One region of the Paenibacillus sp. RC73 genome, then DNA from elsewhere that is predicted to be linked to it. Evidence: predicted binding sites of a transcription regulator. Region 1 holds the regulator's gene; each other region holds the start of a gene.
What was found. The regulator Rex, encoded in region 1, represses fermentation and respiration genes when NADH is low (regulators of the CRP and FNR family bind a similar motif). The targets are predictions, from matches to a motif close to TTGTGAAATATTTCACAA.
Positions count from the first base shown of each region.

Region 2: the regulator Rex is predicted to act here: its motif matches at 1,547-1,564, upstream of ABH897_RS09000 (formate/nitrite transporter family protein).
Region 3: the regulator Rex is predicted to act here: its motif matches at 2,408-2,425, upstream of lpdD (prenylated flavin chaperone LpdD).

Region 1 covers NZ_JBIYCV010000002.1:554,632-560,226, reverse strand. The annotation lists gene ABH897_RS06250 (cell wall elongation regulator TseB-like domain-containing protein) at 464-988, opposite strand; gene ABH897_RS06245 (amidohydrolase) at 1,026-2,327, opposite strand; gene ABH897_RS06240 (redox-sensing transcriptional repressor Rex) at 2,314-2,967, opposite strand; gene dinG (ATP-dependent DNA helicase DinG) at 3,013-5,595, opposite strand, start outside.
Region 2 covers NZ_JBIYCV010000003.1:464,464-470,058, forward strand. The annotation lists gene ABH897_RS08995 (FAD-dependent oxidoreductase) at 1-1,251, shown strand, start outside; gene ABH897_RS09000 (formate/nitrite transporter family protein) at 1,637-2,485, shown strand; gene ABH897_RS09005 (molybdopterin-containing oxidoreductase family protein) at 2,846-4,978, shown strand; gene ABH897_RS09010 (MFS transporter) at 5,026-5,595, shown strand, end outside.
Region 3 covers NZ_JBIYCV010000008.1:95,248-100,842, reverse strand. The annotation lists gene ABH897_RS19505 (S8 family serine peptidase) at 1-2,274, shown strand, start outside; gene lpdD (prenylated flavin chaperone LpdD) at 2,454-2,804, shown strand; gene ABH897_RS19495 (hypothetical protein) at 2,822-3,409, opposite strand; gene ABH897_RS19490 (DUF6055 domain-containing protein) at 3,886-5,244, opposite strand.

The DNA.
Region 1 (5,595 bases):
CAAAAAAACTAAAAGACGCAAATGCGAGAAATATCGCTTTACGTCTTTTTAGTCTTCAATGATTCAAAACTACACATTCTTTTATAAGACAATGTCTTCTAATTTCACATATCTTTTTTAGTAAAAACGATTTTCCAGTTCGTACAGAATTAGTTTGGTGTAAAACCCAAAACGGAGACAAGCGCAGCGGCGTCCGTGCCCCCTACCCCCCAACTCCCATAGAAAGAGTGGTGTTTGGAGTAACTCCATCGCGATCAGCCAGCGGAGTGGGCCATTTGAATCTGAAGAAGCGAAGCGTTCGCCTGAAAGCTTTCTGAAAGAAAGCTCGGTTCGGAAGCATATGCTTGCCGACGGATTTTCCCCATAAGAATCTAATCGAAAAAAATCCGTCGGCAACAGCGATCGTAAGCTCAAATGGACCACGCAGCGCTCTCACACCACCATCAGCCACTCTTCACCCAGCTCAATTATTAGGCAAAGTATACTTTACCCCCATCGATCCCCCATCCGAGAAGCGATAAAAGGTATAGTAATGATGACTGCCGTCATCGTAAAACAACTGCCACACATATTGACCGTTAAACACACTCGGCTCAAGCCTTACAATATCTATACCCGGAAGCTGCTGCTGGATCATGGCTGTCATTTTTTGCTCGTCGACTCCGTTTTTAAGTAGCTCGGTATGAACACCACTATTATCTGCCACAGGCACATTAGGTTGACCCTCCACCTTTTGAAAAGGGACCCACACCATAATATTTTCATTCTGAGCATTTTTCCCTTGTACCACCCAGTATACCTGATCCCACACCGACTTCCACGTCTGAGTCGTGGTAACCAGACCACCCGATTGCTTGGCCTTTACGATAGCGGCATTTCTCTCAGTCACCTGATCTTGAGTAACATAGGAATAATACCAGAAAATGCTGACCAGGACCAGTATGACGGCCAGAATGGCGACCACTATCCATTTTTTCTTATTTTTCAAACCTGTGCTTCCTCTCTAAGGGGATGTGACACCTGAATTAGCGCGACAGCAGCCCTTCAAAGGCGGCTTGTGCCTCATGCTTGATACGTTCCTCATCCATAGTCAGGCACTCACCGTTTTTCACAACCTGACGACCGTCAACCCATACATGGGCCACGTCTTTGGCGCTTGCAGAGTATACGGCATGAGAAATGAGATCCGTATGCGGCAAGAAATGAGCCTGATTGAGATCGAGCGCGATAAAGTCAGCCTTGTTGCCTGCTGCCAGCGCCCCTACCTCATTCAAGCCAATCGACTTCGCTCCGTACTCCGTTGCCAGACGCAACGCCTCACCCGCAGGAACTGCGGTTGGGTCCCCAGATACTCCCTTGTGAATGAGTGCAGCCAGACGCATTTCCTCAAACATATCCAGGTTATTGTTACTGGCGGGACCGTCTGTTCCGAGAGAGACGGTAACGCCTGCACGGAGCAGATCAGGCACTCTTGCCACACCGCTCGCCAGCTTCAAGTTGCTGCCCGGATTATGCGAAACCGCTACACCACGTTCAGCCAGCAAAGCTATTTCTTCGTCATTCAAATGAACAGCATGGGCAACAAGCGATGGACGGGAGAAAAAGCCGAGCTTATCCAAATGCGCAACCGGGCGCAAGCCGTAGTCGCGTACGTTTTGCTCTACTTCGGCAATGGTTTCGGACATATGCGTATGCAACGGTAAGTCCAGATCATGCGCAGCCTGCACGAATTTTTCGATAAACGCAGGCGGACACGTATACGGCGCATGTGGAGACATCATAGTCGTAATGCGACCGTCTGCTTTTCCATGCCAATTACGCGCAAAATTCACAGCCTCAGCCAGCTTGATCCGCTGCTCTTCCTCCGAACATAATCCAATCGCTCCACGCATCAGACTGGCACGGATGCCGGACTCTTCAGCTACACGAGCCACCTCGTCCATATGATCATACATGTCCAAAAAGGTGGTTGTACCGCCTTTCAGCATTTCCAGCACGGACAAGGACGTACCCCAGTACACATCCGTAGACGTAAACTTGGCTTCCATCGGCCACATTTTTTCCTGAAGCCATACTTGAAGAGCCAGATCGTCCCCATACCCGCGCAGCAGGGACATCGCCGCATGACCATGTGTATTAATCAGGCCAGGTAAAAACAGCAGCCCGTTACCATCAATCGCTTCCGTCTCTTCCTCACCCGCTGGCAAAGTCTCGCCAATATAGGCAATGCGGCTGTCCTCCACGATCATATAGCCGTGGATTACCCCCGCTTCCGATCTGTTCACGGCAAAAGAGCCGTTTTTAATCATCCATTTATTCACCGTCATGTTGCATATCTTCCTTTCCGTCTTCCAAATAATAAGCGAGGCTTAACAAATCTGTTGTAAAATCTGTGGCATGTATTCGAATATTTGCTGGTGCCTTGAGAGTGGTCGGCGCAAAGTTCAAAATCGCTCCAATCCCGCTATTTATGAGCCTGTCAGCCACGTTCTGCGCTTCAAAATCCGGTACGGTAATAATCCCGATCCGAATGTTTTGTTCCTTCACGGTCGCTTCCAGTTCATCCATTGGCTGTACGACCAGCGTATTGATCCTGGTTCCGACCTTATCTGGCACAGCATCAAATACTGCTACAATTTTCATATTGTCTTTTAAATAAGCATTATAATTCGAAAGGGCTTGCCCCAGATTACCTGCTCCGACCAATACCACGTTAATTTGCTGGTCGATTTTCAGGATATGGCGTATTTTCTCGATAAGATAAGTAACATCATAGCCGATACCCTTACGGCCAAAATCTCCAAAATACGCGAGATCCTTACGAATTTGAGCCGGATTCAAATCCAGTCTTTGTCCTAACTCCTGGGAAGAGACCGTAGCCACCTCCCGTTTGTGCAGTGCATTCAGATAACGTAAATATACGGGTAACCTCCGTACGACAGCCTCTGAAATTTTATCTGATTTCATACATGCTCCCCCTAATTGTAACGGACATGTTAAGATGTCCGTCCGTTATGCCTCTGTCTCCGGGGCGGATTGGAGCCACTCGGCGATACGGGGCACCATTTGCTCCGTCGGCATATGCTCCATTTTTGGTCCCGGTAACGAGTACAAAAAGTGCTTCCCGTAATAGGATTCAATCACACGCGTATCGTAAACGATAACAACCCCGTGGTCGCTCGCGGTACGTACTAGACGTCCAAATCCCTGTTTGAAGCGAATGACAGCCTGTGGAACAGACAGCTTCATAAAAGGATTTTTCTTCTGCTGCTGGAGCAGCTCACTTTTAGCCTCCAGCAGCGGGTGATTGGGCGGTTGGAACGGCAAGCGGACGATAGCCAGACACGTCAGCGCCTTGCCCGGAATATCGACGCCTTCCCAAAAGCTGCTGGTTCCCAGCAACACAGAAGCTTTGGCTTCCTGAAAACGTCGGGTCAGCTTGCTGCGGCTCCCACTGTCCACGCCCTGCCCCAGCACGGTGATGTCGCTGGATGCTAACGCCTCCTTAAGCGGCTCATACACCTGCCGGAGCATGCGATAGGAGGTAAAGAGAACGAGCATTCTCCCCCGCGTCGCTTGGGCAGTCGAACCTAGCGAGCTGACGAGCATATCTACAAAATGCTCATCTCCTACACTGCCCTTCACGCTCGGAAAATCCCTTGGAATGACTAGCAACACCTGATCCCTGTAGTTAAAGGGTGAAGGGAGCTGCGTAGTCATCAGCCGCCCTTGATCTGCGGCCTCCTGCAAGCCGAGCTGATCGGTCATGTACTGAAACGACTTATCCACCGACAAGGTAGCAGACGTCAGAATAATGCTCCTTTTTTTGTCAAAAAACATTTCTTTCAGCTGGCGGCTCACATCGACGGGCACCGCATAAAATTGTAGCGACTTGCTGCGGAATTGCCCGCTCGCTTCGAGCCAATATACGGTCGTCTCATCATCCATCCGCATGAAAAAGCGCAAGCTTTCCCTAATGCCTGCCAAATCCTTAAGCAGCCCCGTAATATCTGTAATGAGGCTGTCAGCCGCATAATCGTCATGTTCTTCTTTCACGTCGAGCATCAGCTTGTCGCCCTTGCGCAAAATTTCGCTCAACGTTACATAAACCTGATTTTCCAGCGCAGCAGCCTGATCCCACTTGGCAGGCTTGGCCGACGGCTTGAGACGGGAAGAAAACTGCCCTGTTTCGCCCGGTGTCGCATCACTTCGCTCCGGCAGCATACCAAACAGCTTGTCGCTCAGCAGATCCCAAGTCTCCTTGACCTCCAGCACGAGTGGATATATCTGGTCGATGGTAGAAGCCCAATCCGTCGATTTCTCATGCCCCGACTTTGCCAACTGCTGACGCAGCGAAGGCAATTGTCCGTTCTTGCTGTCCTTGAACAACCGGGTCAGCGTATGCACGAGTGTGAAATATTTCATATGCATTCCCAGGTGCTTACCAGCGACTTCCTCCAGATGATGCGCTTCATCAATCACCAGATGCTCATAGCTCGGCAACAGCTGATGACTCGCTTTTACGTCCGTGAACAGCTTCGAATGATTCGTAATGACCACATCGGCTATTCCCGCCTCGTGGCGCGCACGATGATAAAAGCATTTGCGGAACCATGGACAAGAACGCCCAAGACAGGACTCCGAATCACTGGCCACCGTTTCCCAAAAATCTCCGCCACGATTGCTCAGATTCAGTTCTTCATCATCACCGGTTTCCGTCAATGTCAGCCAGACGATCATCTGGGCCGCTGTAATTAAATCTTCCTTCGGCGTTGCGAAGTCTCTTCTGTTTATTTTATGTTCAAACTTACGCAGACACAAATAATGTCCCCGGCCCTTAAAAATGGCAGCCCGGAACGGGAACGGGATCACCTTGGTCAGCATCGGAATATCACGCTCGCGTAATTGCTCCTGTAGGTTGATCGTATGCGTACTAACCATGACTCGCTGTCCATTTTTCACACTGTGATATAGCGAAGGGAGCAAATAACCGAGGGACTTGCCTGTCCCCGTACCCGCCTCGATCAACAGGTGCTTGTCCTCACTCAGCGCCTGATTGACACCCTCAATCATTTGCGTCTGCGCTTCGCGTTCCTCATATTGGCTCAAGGATGAACGTAAATTGTCTCGCACATCATCCATGTATTCCTCAAAGGAAACGCCTGCCAGCGGATTGGGGTCGTCCTCTCTGCGAGGAGCATTTAGCTCCGTCCAATCCTCTACCTTCAGCGCAAGCTGACGAAAAAACTGATGACCCTCCAAATCCTGAATAGGATCATGCTCTTTGTCTTCACGCACCCCGTCCAAAAACCATCCGAGGTCACTGTCTTCCTCCGCGAACAAATCGCTGAGCCGCTGTATCGTAATCAAAGGCAGCGCGTGAAGCTCATCCAGACATTTTAAAAACACCTCAGCCGTAGCCAACGCGTCGCTGTCTGCCTGATGAGGTCGGTCATGCGCCAGCCCGAACTCAGAAGAAACAAAACCCAGCTGATAGGAAGATAGCGATGGAAACATGATTTTCAGAAAATCCATCGTATCCAAAATTCTGCCAGTAAACGGCAAGTACCCGCACCGATCCAAAGCGTTTTGCAA
Region 2 (5,595 bases), on a different contig from region 1:
TCGTTTTTATCCTGTGGTATTGCACTGTACGTAGGTGGTGTCGTCAAAGATCCGCACGGATTATTTTATTCTTCCCCGAATGAACTGGCTGAGCTGGGTGCCGTGACCAAGATGCTTCATGAGGTAACGAATGTCGATACAGCAGGTAAAACGCTGCAAGCACGCAATCTCCAAACAGGAGAAGAATTCACGGACACCTTTGATAAATTGATTGTAACTACAGGCTCGTGGCCTATTATTCCGAAGCTGGAAGGTATTGAGCTCGATCATATTCTGCTCTGCAAAAACTATAATCATTCCAATGACATCATTGAGAAAGCCAAGCATGTACAGAACATTACAGTTGTCGGAGCCGGATATATTGGTGTTGAGCTGGTGGAAGCTTTTCAAATGAACGGTAAGAACGTTACGCTGATTGACAGCGCGGATCGTATTTTGAATAAATATTTGGACCCGGAATATACAGACCGAATTGAAGGTTCCTTGAAGGAACATGGCATCAAGCTGGTGCTGGGAGAAACAGTGAGCCGTTTTGAAGGAAGTAACGGTAAGGTGAATAAAGTGGTTACATCCAAAGGAGAATATGAAACAGAGCTTGTTATTCTCTGCATCGGCTTCCGTCCTCAAACGGATCTGCTTAAAGGTCAGGTAGACATGCTGCCCAACGGCGCGATCATTGTGGACAATTATATGCAAAGCAGCTGCCCGGACGTATTTGCCGCAGGCGATAGCTGTGCAATACGCTACAACCCGACAGGCAAAACGGCTTATATTCCATTGGCAACCAACGCTGTTCGTATGGGTACGCTGGTGGCACGCAATTTGGTTCAGCCGACCATTGCCTATATGGGAACACAGGGAACTTCGGGTATTAAAATTTATGAAGATAATATTGCAGGAACAGGTTTGACGGAAGCGGCAGCAGCGGACGAAGGCATGGCTGTAGAGGCTGTAACCATTGAGGACAGCTACCGTCCTGAATTTATGCCAACCTCGGAAAAGGTACTGCTGAAGGTTGTATATGAGCAGGAAACACGGAGAATTGTCGGGGCACAAATTATGTCGAAGGTAGATTTGACCCAATCGATTAATACCCTGTCGGTGGCGATCCAAAATCATATGACCATTGATCAACTGGCCTTTGTGGATTTCTTCTTCCAGCCGCATTATAATAAGCCTTGGAATTTCTTGAATGCAGCGGGTTTGCAAGCATTGCCGCTGATATCTGAACGGAAGCCAGTTACCGTATAATTCATTTTGTCTGTGACATTGTTCATAAGTTTGTCAACAATATGAGACGTACAGATGAATCCTTATAGTACAATATAGAGAGCATAAGGATTAGGGGGTAAGTGATTTATGGATTTGTTTTATATCCTTTTTCTTGTAGCCGTGGCGCTGGTAGGACTCGGAGGAGTTATTTGGTTCCTGAGGGCAGTTGAAAAGGAAGAATATAACTAAATCATAGGCACTTAGTGGCGCGGTAGATGCAAGAATACACGAAAAACAGTCCTTTATCCAAGGGCTGTTTTTTTAATATTCATTAAAGTGATTTTTTTCACAAACAAAATCACTGATTTTAAATAAAATATGAGAGAGAACATTCGAGTGAAAAGATGTTAAAGGAGCGGAATATATGGCAAGTTATAAACCGGGGCAGATTGCTGAAAAGACGGTGGAAACAGGAGTGGCCAAAGCGAACAATCCATGGACTGTGGCAGTGGTATTGGGATTTTTGGCAGGTGCATTTATTGCGCTTGGATTTTTGCTGGATATACGTGTTATCGCAAGCGCGCCCAAAGAATGGGGAAGTATTGCTACTTTTATTGGAGCAGCCGTGTTCCCTGTAGGTCTGGTATTGGTATTGATCGGAGGCGGAGAATTGCTGACCGGTAATATGATGGCTGTGCCACTGGCGAGATGGGCAGGACGGATCAAGACCGGGGCGATGTTCCGTAATTTGGCGATTATTACGCTTAGTAATTTTGCGGGCGCGTTGTTTGTTGCCTTTTTCTTTGGTCATGTGCTGGGTTTAACCGAGACAGGACCTTATTTGGACAAAGTGGTGGATATGGCGGGACACAAGCTGCATGAAAGCTTTTTGCAATCGTTTATATCCGGTATTGGATGTAACTGGCTGGTAGCGCTGGCTGTATGGCTGGCGTATAGCACGGATTCGATCGGTGGCAAAATTATGGGGATCTGGTTCCCGACGATGGCCTTTGTAGCTATCGGATTCCAGCACGTTGTAGCCAATATGTTTCTGATTCCGGCGGCTATTTTCGCAGGTCATTTTTCATGGGCAGATTATGTCATGAACTTCATTCCGGTTTGGCTGGGGAATTTGGTGGGAGGAAGCATGTTCGTAGCTGGAGCTTACTGGTTGGCATATTTGAAAAAGCCTCATTCCGCTGTACATTCTGTGAATGATTCATCTCAGGCATCTTCATCTACTGCAACAACTCCGTTGAGTGACCATGCTTGATTAAGCAGCGCTTTGGAAAAATGGGAACAAAGTAAATCCGCCATGACAGGTCCGGGGGAACGAAACCTGTCATGGCGGATTTTTTTGGGAGTGGTCCATGATTTGGCATGGAGGATGAGTGTGCTCTCGTCCATAATGCCTTGATCTCTTTTACCCTTGGTATTCATTACTGAAACAGGTATTGTCAAAAATAATATAGAATATTAGAAATCCGTTTTGCTGTGAGCAGCAAGCGGATTTTTTGAGCTTTGTGGACGGATTTGGGTTGGAAAAATCCTTCTCTTGCCATAGGACATAGCTGTATATATGATAAGAACAGTGTAATTTTTGGAAACGGTAATGGAAAGGAGCATCAACATCATGGATCATCGCAACAGCGCGTCTCCTGAGGCTGTGCTTCAGCAAGACTTGCAAGGGAGGCAGCGAGTGACGGAGCGTACGGACGGTATTTTTCCGGCTGTATGTCCGCTGGATTGCCCGGATACGTGCGGGCTCCTGCTTCACAAGGAAGATGGAAAGATCGTCAAGGTGACCGGTAATCCGGATCATCCTATTACGAAGGGGGCCATTTGCAACAAAGTTCGCAATATGACGGAGCGAGTGTATGACCCCGAACGGCTGCTCTATCCGTTGAAGCGTGTAGGTCCCAAGGGGCAAGGGAAGTTCGAACGAATTAGCTGGGAGGAGGCAGTGGATACCATTACAGGCCGCTTCAAGGAACTGATTCGCACGGACGGACCGGAATCTATTCTCCCCTACAGCTTTTACGGCAATATGGGCGTGTTGAGTGTGGACGGGATGGATCGCCGTTTTTTCAATGCGCTGGGTTCAAGCCAACTGGACCAGACGATTTGCAGTGTGGCTGGGAATGAAGGCTGGGCATCCGTCATGGGTTTTAAGGGTGGCACCAGTCCGGAGGATACAGAGGATGCTGACCTCATTATTGTATGGGGTGGAAATGTCATCAGCACCAATATGCATCAAGTGGTATTGGCTGAGAAGGCACGTAAAAAAGGTGCCAAGGTGATCGTCATTGATGTCCACCGCAATCGGACAGCGCAATGGGCGGATTGGTTCATTCCGCTATACCCGGGAACAGATACCGCGCTCGCGCTGGGTGTTATGCACGTACTGTTCGAGCAAGGGCTGACGGACGATGAATTTTTGCGCCGCTATACGGTCGGTCATGAGGAACTGCGCGAGCATGTGAAGGCATATACTCCACAGCGGGTCTCACGCATTACAGGCGTGCCGGAAGCAGATATTATTCGTCTGGCGGAGATGTACGGACAGGCGCGAGCGGCGTATATCAATATTGGCAACGGACTTCAACATCACGATAATGGCGGTATGAATATACGCGCGGTTACATGCTTGCCAGCGCTCACCGGGCAATGGCTGAAGCACGGCGGGGGAGCATCACGTTCCAATGGGGCTTACGGCAAATTCAACGGTGCCAACCTGGCGCGTCCTGATCTGCGTAAGAACCCGGATGCCCGGGCGATCAACATGAACCAAATCGGCGAAGCGCTGCTACAGAAGGACGAGCCGATCAAGGCGCTGTTCGTGTATTGCAGCAATCCGGTTGTCGTAGCACCTGATGCTGATCGGGTGACGCAGGGGTTTGAACGGGAGGATCTGTTTACGGTCGTTCACGACCTGTTCCTCACCGATACGGCCCGCTATGCGGATATTGTACTGCCTGCGGCGTCTTCTTTTGAAGGCACAGACCTGTATAAATCGTATTGGCATCATTATATCCAGATGCAGGCGCCTGTCATTGCACCACTCGGGGAAAGCAAAAGCAACTATGAGCTGTTTAGCCTGCTTGGACAGGCTATGGGCTTTGATGAGGCTGCTTTCATGGAAAGCGAAGAGGACATGATCGCGGGTGCACTTGATAACCCGACGAATCCTTATCTCAACGGTGTGACTTTGGAAGCCTTAAAAAAGTCACCTTTTGTCAAACTGGACATGACGCCGAAGGCTACCTATCTGGATCGTCTGACTACGCCTTCAGGCAAGATTGAGCTGTATTCGGAAAAGATGAAGCAAGCGGGTCTGCCCGCGATGCCTTCGTATGTGCCGCTGATTGAAGGATACGACGGAGAGCATCGACCGCAAGCGGACGAGCGGTTTCCGCTGATGTTTATTTCGCCGCCGAATCATAATTTTCTGAATTCCACGTTTGCAAATTTACCGAAGCATCAGCGGCTGGAACGGGAGCCTTTGCTGCAAATTCATCCGGAGGATGCTCAGGCAAGAGACATCGCGGACGGTGATCCGGTTACGGTATGGAACGACCGGGGAACGTATGAGCTGAAAGCCAAAGTCACGGATCTGATGCTGCCTGGTACGGTGATTAGCCAAGGGTTATGGTGGGAAGGTAAAGGACGCAGACAGCGTGCCAATGTGTTAACCTCTGACCGACTGTCGGATATGGGGCGGGGGGCTACTTTCTTTTCAACGGTGGTGAATGTGAAGCGTCAATGAGATAATGTCTTTTTATGGTGTCAGATGCTAAAGGAGAAACAGAATATATGAAATGGTTGGATTCTTATCCGAAAGAAGTGAAAGTGTTTCTTGTCGCCAGCCTGATTAATTCCGCCGGAAGCTCTCTAATGTGGCCGTTGGTTAGCATGTATGTGTTTGACGAGCTGCACCGCAGTATGGGAGATGCGGGGATTGCGATTTTGGTGCAGTCCCTGGGCGGGATTTTTGGTCAGGTGCTAGGAGGAGCCCTTTATCACCGCATTGGGGCCAAAAAACTGATTGTCGGCTCGCTGGCAATGAACGCGTTGGGACTTCTCACGCTTCCATTTACCAGCGGTCACTGGGTTGCGTTTGTTATTATGATGGGCTTTATCGGCTTTTTTAATGTCGTATCTGTGCCCGCAATTCAGGCATTTGTAGGTTTTCGCTTTGCTGACCGTCGTGGAGAGCTGTTCAACATTATCTATGTTGCCAATAATATAGGGGTGGCGTTGGGTACGGGACTGAGCGGCGTTCTGGCTGATCTCTCTTATCAGCTCAGCTTTGTCATGAACGGGATTACCTCTGCGGTATTTGCCGGGTTTTTCTGGTCCTATCTGAGCAGGGTCGACCGGGAA
Region 3 (5,595 bases), on a different contig from region 1:
GGTTGGTACATTGACGATTTCCGTGTACTGGGCATTCCAGCTTCGACAGTGACCAAGGATGTAGTACCTGAGTCGAATATCAAACTGGAAAAAGCGGAAGAACAATTCCCACTGTACAAAATTACAAGCACCGAAAAGAGTGAATTCCAGGAAAAAGTGAAGCCGACGGAAACAACGGTGGACAGTGGACGTGTCGGTCTCGAAAGTCTTCCTGCCAGCGCCACAGTTACCGTACTGGAAACCGGACGTTCGGTGAAAACCGATCCGACCACAGGTAAATACAGCTTCATTCACGTAGCAGGCGATTATACGCTGAAGGCTGAAGCCTATGGCTATGAGCCTCAAACGAAGCAGGTCACGATTGAGAATAATAAAGTAATCAGAGCGAACTTTAGTCTCCAAGCGGTACCTCATGGTACGATTCACGGAGTCATTACCGATAAGCAATCCGGTGAACCGATCCGAAAAGCGAAAGTGCTTGTGCTGGAGGATGCACGCATTGCTCCGGTAGAAACCAATGAGGCTGGAGAATTTACGCTGGATGTGCTGGAAGGGACATATACATTATCCATTGCAGCAGAAAATTATTACAGCGACAGTGTCACGGTCACAGCACCTCCGAACGGCAGTGTGGAAGCGAATGTCGCATTGAAGCCATTTATCGGCTTCCAGGGGGGCATCGCTTACGATGACGGTACCGGAGAAAATGCCAGAGCCTTTAACGCGGCAGGCAACTCCTGGGCAGTCAGAATGACACCTGAATCAGAGGTGGCTCAAGTGACAGGAGCGTCGCTTCTGTTCTGGAATTCAACCTTCCCGAATCCGGGAGGAACGGCGTTCAAATACTCCGTATATGATGCATCTGGTGCGGCAGGCGCACCGGGACGTCTGCTGGCTGGTCCATTTGATGGCACAGCCGTTCGGGATGAAACACAGTGGACGACCGTACAATTCCCTGAACCCGTAACGGTTCAAGGCGACTTCTATATCGTCTATACGCAGCCAAGCGCAGGCACGCAAGCTCCGGGTCTTGCTACAGACGAGAGTGGACCCAATGCGCTTCGTAGCTGGCAAGGTGTAAGCGGCGCATGGAGCCAATCACCGGAGGATGAGGGCAATTACATGATCCGGGCGATCGTCAGATATCCGGTTAATGCGCCAACGATTACAACACCGACCAAGGCAACGTATACGAAGGAAGAGACAATCACCGTTACAGGTACTTCCCCGGCAGACGGAGCGGATATCCAGCTTTTTAACGGTAATGAACTGGCTGGTACAACCAAGGTGAAGGATCGCCAGTTCAGTCTGGCAGTCGATCTTCAGCCGGGTGCCAATCCACTGAGTGTTCAGGCGGCGGTATACGGCAAAGCAACAGATCGTTCCGAGCCTGTGGTCGTCATACTTGACCAGACTAAACCGGGTCTGATCTTGACTTCGCCAGATGAAGGAGCCCGTACAAATGCGGGTGTCGTCAGTGTAACAGGTACGGTGTATGATGAGTTCCTCACCAACTTGACGATTAACGGGGAGCCAACCGAATTTGGAAGCGACGGCAGCTTTAACAAGCGGTTGCTCATCAATGAAGGGGAAAATCAAATTACGGTAACGGCCAAGGATCTTGCCGAGAACGTAACTACGGTTACCCGTTCGGTGTATGTCGATACAGCCTTGCCGAAGCTGGAAAATATCAGTCCTGCTGAGGATGTGCGTATCACTCCAGGGCAACCGGTGCAGGTATCCTTCGACAGTACGTCCGGATTGGAGGCATCCTTCCGTGTGGAATTGCCTTTCAATCTGACCACCTTGGCCCGAAACGAAATTCCATTAAACGAAACTTCGTCAGGTCATTATGAAGGAACTTACTTCACTTCCTCTTCTCTGAGCCTGGAAGGCGGAGTCATCGTGATCCGGGTAAGGGATGCAGCAGGAAATGAAGTGGAGACGGAAGCACCCGGAAGATTGTATGTAACGAAGGGTGGAGGGCAGGACCCTGATCCGAATCCACCGACCTCTAACGAGAAACCAGTTGCAATCATTCAGGCGAATGATTCAGCCAAGAAGAACAAGAACGTTCAGTTTAACGGAAAAGCCTCACGTGATGTAGACGGTGAAATCGTCAGCTATAGCTGGAACTTCGGCGATGGCGATACAGCGTCCGGCTCCAAGGTAAAGCATAAATTTACCACAGCCGGAACGTATACCGTGGAGCTGACGGTGACAGATAATAATGGTGCAAGCGGAAAAGCTGCGCATACCATCACGATCCGTTAATAAGGTACACGGAATGTTTCTTTTAAAATAACAACAGAAGACCCACAGCAAGCCACCATTTTCGGAGGTCTGCTGTGGGTCTTTTTGAATTGTGGAACAGGTCTGGAAGCGATAGAATGAATAGAAACATATAAAGTGAATCTATTCACAATACTATTTTTTAGACAGGAGAGAATCATATGATTCATTTGCAAAAAGAAAGCGGGCGTATCCGCCTTGTGCTGGATGCCTATTTTATGGGAGAGGACATGGTCGTACTTATTTCCGGCGGCGATCAGCCGCATCTGGGAACGATTACAGCAGGCGCCAGACTGGAGCCGATCCAAACCGTTCAATTGCAAGCCCACAAGGAATTTTATATTACCGAAGAAATTGCCGTTCGTTTGCGAAAAGAGTTTGCGGGTAACTTTGCAATTTGCTGCGGGGCGCATATGGACCATGTAACGAAGGACGAAATCCGAATGTTGACGGAAATGGCTATACAATTGGGTAAAGAGCTGATCGATCAACTCAAGCAAAAACGTCTGTAACGACTGTAGCGACCTTTTTAAGAAAACTCCTGAATGAGCAGATTTCGGTATGGATATTTACTGTAAGGATACTTAAAAAGCAAAGCAAAGCCATGATCCTCGATTTGTACGGATTTCAGTGCAGTGGATGGAATCAAGCTGCGGATCATCAGAGTAACCGCACGCTGGTCTTTCTGGTTGATGGCTTTGGCTAAAGCAGAAGCAAAGCATCGATTGCGTGCCAATTCGAGATACAGCGGAAAAACGGCTCTGGCGATGGCGCGGTGAACCCTCGGCTCAAATGTAAACTGCACCGTACCGGGTGGAATCGTCGTTCCGTTCGTATAATACAGCATTGGTGGCTGGGCCAAGAAGGAGATAAAATAGCCGATGCCATTCGTGCCCAGTCCTTGCTTGGCAGCAAATGGCGCTACCGAGCAGAGAAGGGCCTTCATCCGATCCAAATTGCCATGCACTACAGCACGTGACCATTGAACGGCGAAAGAACGACGGGTGGCAATAGCTTTGTAAAATGGCAGCATGGCGGCGGATATTTTCCTGAGCATGTCAGCATTTAAGCGTTTGTGAGGCGAACACCTTCTGCGGGATGTTGCACGATATACCATAGCTCCGACCTCCTAGGCAGGATGCTCTCAGGGAGCGCATTTTATCAGTAATAGGTAAAATACTGTATGCCCGATCACTACGAAAAGTGATTATGTATCCATATTTTGTTGCTAATAATTAACTGTTTTTAAAATTTATTGGTCGAATTTCTGATCATAGAATTTTTCTTCAATTTCTAGTGATGTCTCTATCGCTTTCTTGTTTAATAAATGTGAATAAGTATCTAATGTTATAGTTACACTTGTATGACCCCATATCTCAGAAACTACCTTTGGATGTATCCCGATGGATAACATTAGTGAAGCTGCTGTGTATTCAATTCCCAAAGATTATTTTCAGAGCATACTAACAACAATGGCACTGGTATTTTGATACCAGTGCCATTGTTCAGGCATTTATTCACTTTTTTTCGTAAACTCTGATATTTACCCTAGATAAGCTTTTCATTCAACCACAATATGATTATTATCCACAATCACTTTGTTGTTACTTTTACTTTATAAGGATAAGTTTCACCATCCTCTTCAATATTAAAATGTTTAATTTCATCTGGAGTTGCGGATACAACCAAATAAACAGATTTTTCATCTCCTTGCAAATTCAATGAATTTTTCCCTTTGTTCCACATTGTAGAATATCGGGTATCCCCCGAATGCGTTACGGTAACAATGCTAGCTCTCCAATCAGCGCCTTTTGCTGTGCTTGTTCCTTGGAAATCAATGGTAACGGAAGCTTTGCTCAAATCAACATCTAAAGGAACAATGTTGTAGCCTGTCTGTTGTGGAGCCTTGTTTTCAGGGACGGTCATCCAGCCGCCTTTACCACTTTTCAGTGTTGTATATATCTTTTCATAATTGCCGTTAGTTCTCAAAAGTTCATCTAAATGTTTCAAATAATATTGTTGGCTCTTGAAGTCCATAGTTACCAATCTTCTTGCCATTCCACCCAGTAATTCTTTAGTAGAAACTCCAGTTACCTTTTCCATAGATTCAAAGTAGGTCGTATCTTTTCCGCCGTAAGACAATAAATCCAACATTGCTCGATGGCCAAGTCCGTTGATGTGATCTGGATTTTCATTAATATACAGGAGAATAGGCCATGCATCGTACCAATTCTTTACATGTGGAAAATGTGATTCCGAATTCAGTATAAAGGGGGCAAAAAAGTCAGAGTCTGGACCATATACCGTTCCACCATAACTGTAGTAATCGCTACCCAAATATTCATTACGCAAGAAGTTAGCTACCGCTTCATACCACTCATAAGGGACCTCTCCTCCATTATGATAGGTAAATACATGGCCTAATTCATGAGGAACTACCCAGCTTGGTGGGTCTACACGCATCGCAGCCGGCATCATGACCATGTAAGCAAATGCATCGTTGTCTACTGACATATAAGCCCAATCTTCGTCAATCTTTTTCAGTCCAGTGCTCGCAATGTAAATGTTCGTTTTATATTTTCCAGTTAAATTTGGAGAAGTTCCGATATCCCCCAATCCAAATTTATCCATGTAAAATGAACGGATACTTTCGAGGTTGGCCAAGTTGCCTTGAACAAAATCCCTATTTACTGTTCCAGTTGTATCTCTGTTTCCCCAAATAATTTGAAAATGCTCGGAGGTAGCACGATTTACAGAAGAATCAGATAAAGAATAAAAAGCATCTCTTGCCTTGTATTCGTTTGTATTCTTCGTACTTTCTGTAGTGATAACGCTTTCATAACCTTCAGCTTTTGCCGTTTTGGCAGTGCCTAGTAAATCAGCTACTGCCCCATAGCTTGTTACATTCAATAATAATAAAACCATTAACAAGCAGCATACTAGCTTTTTCATAATTAACACTCCTTTACATTAATGTAGTATATTGATTTCTTTTATATAATAACGCAAATTCCTCGATGCTGAAATGAAAATATTTTAATGTTTTATATTATTTTCCAATAATAAAAGAACAGCCTGCGAAATCAAATTGATTTAGCTGAGAATATTACTTAGTACCTTGATAAAATCAAATTTAAGGATAAGAGGTTTTGATTTTTTTGCTGCTGGATTCGAGTTGGCGAATGGACAGATATAGAAAAAGAAGATTACTATTATCGTTGCGTATACTCATATAGACCTGATGTTATAATTATAAGGACAGTGGCTCTTGTCTATTTTCTAGATCATTGTGCTAATTTGGGT